DNA from 2 places in the Leptodesmis sp. genome. Region 1 is predicted to be linked to the other one. Evidence: riboswitches for the same ligand, from Rfam matches in the RefSeq annotation. Region 1 holds a riboswitch; the other holds the start of a gene.
The links. Region 1 has a riboswitch for fluoride ahead of ACUVQO_RS15300 (cation:proton antiporter). Riboswitches for the same ligand answer to the same signal wherever they lie in the genome.

Region 1 (3,416 bases):
CAAAAAGATTGCTCTTACAGACATGGCTGGGTTCCCTTCAACCCCACAAGGGAGGCTATCTGTCTTGAATGCACGATTTAGCATCTGTTTCAGCATTCCTTCGATAGCCAGATGATCATCAAAGTCCTGCTGCACGTCCTCCAGCACTTGTCTGGAGATCGCGACCATTACCTGGGCAGCAGCATAATCGTGTACACAGAGATGTTGTAAGGCCTGATTTAAGACGTGAGTTGCAGTTTCAATACACTGAGCTTTCGACGTACCAGCATTAAACATCCTGTAGTAATCCATTGACTGCGAATCAGAACGATTCGCTCTTTAGCATAGGCTAAGAAAATAGGAAACTGATATGATGGCCTATGAATGCCAATTCATAATGTCTGCCACCTGCCTCCAAACAGTAACCAGATCAAAGGACTTCATGAGCATGCCTGCCGGACCAAGTTCTGTAAACCGTTGTCGATCTTTAGGTAACACTTTGGCCGTTAGCACAATCACCGGAATAATGCGAGCCTGCGGATCAGCCTGAAGCGCTTCAAACAGTTGAACCTCATCCATATCCGGCATGGAAATATCCAGAAGAATTACATCAAAACTACCAGTTTTTGCCAGGTGTAGTCCTTCAGTCCCCGATGATGCTGTTTCTGTATACCATCCAGCGAATTCCTCCAACGATGCCTGCACAACATCTCGAATATCTTCTTCGTCATCTACAATCAAAATTCGTTTGGACATCACAAAGATAGAAAGTAGGAGATAGTATGGGGTTGGGAAATTTTTGTGCAAGGGACTTGCGCAAAGGATATCCAAAGTAGCTGGCAGTTAGAAGCTGCATCTACACAGACAATCCCCCGTAGACGGGTTACTCAGATAGATGACGATGCTAGTCAGCGAAGACCGACTTTGACAGTGTAGCTGTGGTTTGAACCACCAGGATTAAAGAATTTTTGAATTTTTTAGTCAACCAGGGCATGATCTCCAAGGAATGGCATGACTCGTTCTGTTTCACGCAAAGAACAAACGTAAAGCGGGGGAAGCATCAGCATCGGTAGAGGGTGGCAAGTAGATGATTCTAGGGTAGCTTTTGGAGGGCTTCCTTGTACAGGAGGTTCAGTGAAATCCTACTAGCGATTTGGTCGATTTAACGATATAAAGTAAAGAAGCTATGGCGATGGAGCTCGCCAAAACCGCCCCTTGTGTTCAAATAGGCTGAAGCCAAAAATTTGAAACATGAAAGGCTGATAGCTCCTACAGTTCCGGCTTGCAGCGGAATTGTAGGAGTAGGGATGTCTTAATCCAGTTTTTCCTCTGCAAGCCACGTTGTTTAACTGATGCAAGCTCAACGTGGTGTGATGTTAGAAAGCCTGATTTGGATTTTATTAATGGGATTTTTTGTCGGGCAGATTGCTCGACGTCTGAAAGCACCTGCTTTGATTGGGATGGTGCTGGCGGGGATCGTTCTCGGTCCACAGGTGGGCGACGTTATCAGTCCAGACCTCTTGGGAGCGGCAACGTCCCTCCGCACGATCGCCGTCATGGTGATTTTAATGAAAGCAGGACTAGGGCTAGATCGAGAAAAGCTGGCTCAGCAAGGATCAGTTGCCCTACGATTGGGATTTTTGCCAGCGGCTTGTGAAGCCATCACGATCGCGTTTGCGACGATGTGGCTGTTTCAGTTTGATTTTGCCACGGGCTTGCTGCTGGGCTGTGTGATTGGGGCTGAATCACCCGCTGTGATCGTCCCCGGAATGTTGCGGTTAAAGAGTTTGGGATGGGGGGTTGAGAAAGGCATTCCCGATGCTATTTTGACGGGCAGCGCCTTATCAGATGTACTGCTGTTGTCGGTGTTTAGCCTGCTACTCGCGTTTCTATCTCAAACTACGGCAATGGGGCTCACCTTACCTGGTGGGTTGACCCTTAGCCCTGTGCAACTGCTGCCCTTGCAAATCCTCTGCCAAATTGGATTAGGGATTGTCTTGGGCTGGTTAACCGCGCGAATGTTAGTGTCGTTACTCGCCAAGCAAAACTGGACGCAAAATGCTGTTCAAGATGCCTTAGTGACAGCGGGGTTTGCCCTTTTGCTGGTAGTTTTGGCAGAAGATTTTCCGATTTTTTCGGGGTATCTCGCGGTGATGGCGACCGGATTTTTCCTGATTGAATTGGATGCACCCCTGGCACGACGACTGCGGGGTGGGTTTGATAGTTTATGGGTGATCGCTGAGATCATCTTATTTGTGCTGCTGGGAGCCAGTATTCAACTGACTGTATTGGGGAATGTATTGCTGGTAGGGTTGCTGGTATTGGTAATCGGAACCCTGGTCGGGCGATCGCTCGGTTGGTACCTGTCTACCATAGGGAGTAATTGGAACTGGCAAGAACGGTTGTTTCTGCTGCCAGCAAATTCAGCGAAAGCGACGGTGCAGGCTGCGATCGGAGCCATTCCACTAGCTCAAGGAATTAAGGGTGGTGAGACGATTCTGGCGCTGTCTGCCCTATCTATCTTGGTAACCGCACCATTGGGAGCCTGGGCAATCCCCACCTTTGCCCCCAAATTGCTAGAGCGGGGCGACGTTGACCCGACCAAAGTAACCGTTGCTCGTCGCATTGTGTTGCTAGCGGCAGTGGATGCCTCTCCCCTAGCGGTACAGGTATTAACCAAAGCTGCAGAACTCGCCCGCCGTAGTGATGGGGAAGTCGTGGTGTTACACGTCATCCGCGTGGAAAATCCCCAGGAAATAGAGCAGCTGCGTAACCAGGCCAGACAGTTCCTAGCGGATATCCGCCATCGGTTTATTACTACCTCTGGCTCAGTGCCGGAAGAAATTGTGAAAACGGCTCAGGCCTATGGTGTCGCAGAAATTATCATGGGTAAACGCGGACATCGTCCATTAGAGGACGTGTTAGTGGGATCTGTTTCTCAGGCTGTATTGGAGACCAGTCCGTTGCCTGTGCTCGTGGTAGAAGCTAATGCCAACGCATTAACGACTCGTTAACTTGATCTGGAGAGTTTGCCATGCTGAAATGACCAATTTTGCAAAAACCTGTTGTGCGAACTGTTGCTACCATTTCTCTGGGGGCGATCGCCGGAGCATTATGTCGATATTATTCTGGACTCGCGATGAATCACCTGCTGGGGATAGAGGTGCCCTACAGCACATTGGTTATCAATGTGACCGGCTGCTTTGCCATGGGATTTCTGGCAACGCTATCCCTAGGGCAGGTGATCAGTCTGCATCCTTGATGTTCGGCTGCTGCTCCTGACGGGTTTTCTGGGGTCATATACTACCTTTTCCAGCTATGAACTGGATAGTGCCCATTTACTCGAGCAGGATCGTTTAGGGGCAGACCTATTTTATTGGATGGGAAGCGTGACGTTGGGATTCATGAGTCTACAGCTTGGTATGTTATTCGCAGAG
Region 2 (3,416 bases), on a different contig from region 1:
TTTACAACTAAAGTGCCATAGGGCATGGCGGTACCCAGCAGATGTCCGATCTCCATTCCCAGGTAGTAACGGCATAGGGCACCTGCGATCGCGCCTAATGAAATTGCCATCACCGTTCGTACTACAGGCTGTTTGAGCATGATGAATTACTCTAGTTTTTTGCAAATGGGTTGCTAACGAATCGGGGGTGATGCTAACTCGGCTTCCACAACCAGAACGAGCATAGCACTACTTTCTAGCACGGCTTAAGACACTGAGTCCACCAATACTTCCTCAAGAGGACGATGACCGCGTTTGCCGATCACAATTTCCGCCACGCCATAATCCTGAGCTGTGCGAACAATCTCTTCCGGCACCAGACCACTGGCAGTAACAACGCGATACCGAATATCTGCCAGGATTCGTTTTGCCTCATGGCGGAGTCGCCCAACCCCTTGAGGGTCATCCATCCGAATGACATGAAGCACGACCACTTCGGCATCACTACGACGAGCCAACTCCGCTGCTTTGGTCAGCACCTGGGTCGCCAGGGGAGACGTATCGACCGCCGCTAGCAAGACAATCCGGCGAAACACCGAAACCTTCGTCGGGTCAACCTTACCCCGCTGTAGCAGCTTGGGTGCAAAGGTAGGAATTGCCCAGGCTCCCAGGAGTGCCGTTACCAGAATTGAGAGGGCTGCTAAAGCAAGAATAGTTTCGCCCCCTTCTATGCCTTGGGCTAAAGGAATAGCACCGATCGCTGCCTGCACAGTTGCCCTAGCGGAATTCCCAGGGAGCAAAAATAGCCGCTCTTTCCATGTCCAGTTACTTCCCAAGGTTGATGATACCAGCCCAGAGAACGCCCAATCAACGTGCCCATGGCTAATACGACTAAGCCAATCAGCAATGTATTACATAGCACATTAAGCTGAATACTGGCTCCTAACAGCACAAAGAGGATGATCTCAGCAATGACCCACAAACTATCAAAGCCGCCGCGTAGTCGTCGCGCTAATGGAGCATCCATCTCAATTAGGAAAAAGCCAGCTGCCATGACGGCTAAATAACCAGAGAACACGGGAAAATCTTCTGCTAGGACTACCAGCAACAGGGCAACACTGGCGGCAACCAACGCATCCTGCACCGCATTTTGCGTCCAATTTGGCTTTGCCAATAGTGAAACTAGCAGACGAGCCGCAAGCCATCCCAGCAAGACCCCTAACCCGATTTGCAAAATGATTTGAAACGGCAGCAATTGCACTGGACTCAGCGTTAACCCTCCCGGCAAGCTTATTCCGGCTGCGGCACTTTGAGACAGAAACGCCAACAGCAAACTAAAGACTAGCAGTAGCAAGACATCGGACAGCGCACTTCCGGTTAAGATGGCATCAGGAATCCCTTTTTTCACCCCCCATCCCAGACTTTTTAAGCGCAACATACCCGGCACGATGACGGCGGGAGATTCCGCGCTAATGATGTAACCCAGAAGTAGCCCCGTAGCAAAGTCAAACTGGAGCAGCCACATCGAAGCGATCGCTATTGCGGTTGCTTCACCAGCCGCCGGTAAAAAGCCTAATCGCAATGCTACAGTACCTTGCTGAGCCAGCTTTTCCCGATCCAGCCCTAACCCAGCCTTCATCAAAATCACTATGACGGCGATTACTCGTAGCGAATCTGCTGCTGCCAAAACCTCTGGTGCGATCGCATTGCCCATATAGGGTTCAAGCACAATTCCGACCAAAACCATACCCACCAGCGCAGGCACTCGAATTCATCGAGCAATTTGCCCAACGAAAAAGCCCATCAATAAAATCCAGATAATGCTCTCTAACATATCGCCACGTTGTAGTTGAGTCGGTGGATCAACGTGACTTGTAGCGACGGATTTGCTTCAGCCCATACAGACATAGCCCTACCCTTCCGCTACAAGTCGGAAAAGTAGGAGCCATCAGCCAAATACGTTGTGATAATGCTCAAACGCTAGGCGGTTTCGGCGAGCTTCATCGCCATCGTTTCTTTTTTATATCATTCCTGTGCCAATCGAGGGAAGAAGCTGATATCATCTTGCTGGGGTGCGGAGAGGGCTAACGGTGAAGTTGTGCGGCGGTAGATAACCTCGAACACCCACCGACAACCTGTGTACCGTCCGCACCAACGCAGTATTAGCTGGCTGTCGCTACTCTCAGCAATGCCTAAAATCAATCACTCCGACTAAACCAAAATTGCCTAACTTGAGTGAAATAGGTCATCCGCTCTTCAATCTTGCCGATCTCGCGTGGATAAAAATCTGCTAAAGCGTCACACAGTTCTAGCATCCACTGCTTTCGAGAATATCTGGGATTAACCGTAATTAGGTTTGAGTTGGCAATCTGGATCTGTCCCCATCCCAAAGCCCCAATCGTCAGGCAGTTCCATCCCAAGAATTCGATCGGCACAAAAGTAACTCTCTCGACATCTACGCGAGTCCCTTGTACTTCATAGGCAACCATCAGGATAGCAAAGACATTCTTGTCATCCCTATAGAATCGGGCTAAACGTTCTACAGAGATAAGGTTTGGCATACTGAATTTCGTGCTGAGCCTGTGAGTCTTTACATCGATGACGTAGTAGAACCCGTTATCATCCTCAAAAGCCAGATCTGCCATTGCCCTTCTAGCAAAGTTGGCTGAATAGTTCTTGCAGACATCATCTCCTAAAACCTGTTGTAAGTTGTTGCCCAGTACTTCCTGAACAGCATCACCTACAGCTCTTGGGCTATTTGCCGTCGATGTTGATAAGTAGTCCTCTTGAGCATTCAGGAAAGCCCTAATTGATTCTTGAACCTCACCAAACTTTTCACTGTAAAAGATCTGGCTTTTTTCCATTGAAGTTAATTACTCCGCTATGGGAAATAAGTCTTGTTGGCGCGGTGCATCAGCATTTCGAGACTTTCGAGAACTACTCTTCTTCTCCACAGAACGAACTTGTTCATTTAAGGTATTCCGTTCCCAAAAGACTCCCTCTGAATAGCCTTGAATGGAAGCGTCCACCTCCGCAAGGTCAAGGCGTTTCTCAGTTAAACATGCATACATCTCATCTAGCTCTACCCCGAAGTACTGCCTTCCTAACTTTTTGGCAACTACAGAAGTAGTTCCTGAACCCAAGAAAGGATCAAATACGACATCTCCTGGATTAGAACTAGCAAGAATAACTTTTGCAACTAACTTCTCTGGTTTCTGAGTCGGATGATCTGTATTTTCTGGCATTGACCAGAAGGGAACAGTTAGATCTGTCCACAAATTAGAAGGGTGAGTAAGACGATAATTTCCGTTATCCGTTATATCCCAGTCTTTAGGTGCACCATTTACAGTGTAGGGAGCAATAACTTTTCGCTTAAGCTTTACTGACTCAACATTGAATGTATAAGTATCTGAGACTGTACAAAACCAAATATCTTC

Region 2: linked by a shared signal. The riboswitch ahead of ACUVQO_RS21780 (hypothetical protein) and the one ahead of ACUVQO_RS15300 (cation:proton antiporter) in region 1 are both predicted to bind fluoride.

What each region holds. Positions count from the first base shown of each region.
Region 1 is NZ_JBRAGO010000069.1:7,585-11,000, reverse strand. Features, by position in the region: gene ACUVQO_RS15310 (response regulator) at 1-291, opposite strand, end outside; gene ACUVQO_RS15305 (response regulator) at 358-735, opposite strand; fluoride riboswitch at 1,159-1,258, shown strand; gene ACUVQO_RS15300 (cation:proton antiporter) at 1,332-2,993, shown strand; gene ACUVQO_RS15295 (fluoride efflux transporter FluC) at 3,047-3,241, shown strand; gene ACUVQO_RS15290 (fluoride efflux transporter FluC) at 3,234-3,416, shown strand, end outside.
Region 2 is NZ_JBRAGO010000156.1:3,544-6,959, forward strand. Features, by position in the region: gene crcB (fluoride efflux transporter CrcB) at 1-140, opposite strand, end outside; gene ACUVQO_RS21775 (universal stress protein) at 246-749, opposite strand; gene ACUVQO_RS21780 (hypothetical protein) at 719-1,732, opposite strand; fluoride riboswitch at 1,912-1,996, opposite strand; gene ACUVQO_RS21785 (hypothetical protein) at 2,178-2,843, opposite strand; partial or broken gene ACUVQO_RS21790 (DNA-methyltransferase) at 2,853-3,416, opposite strand, start outside.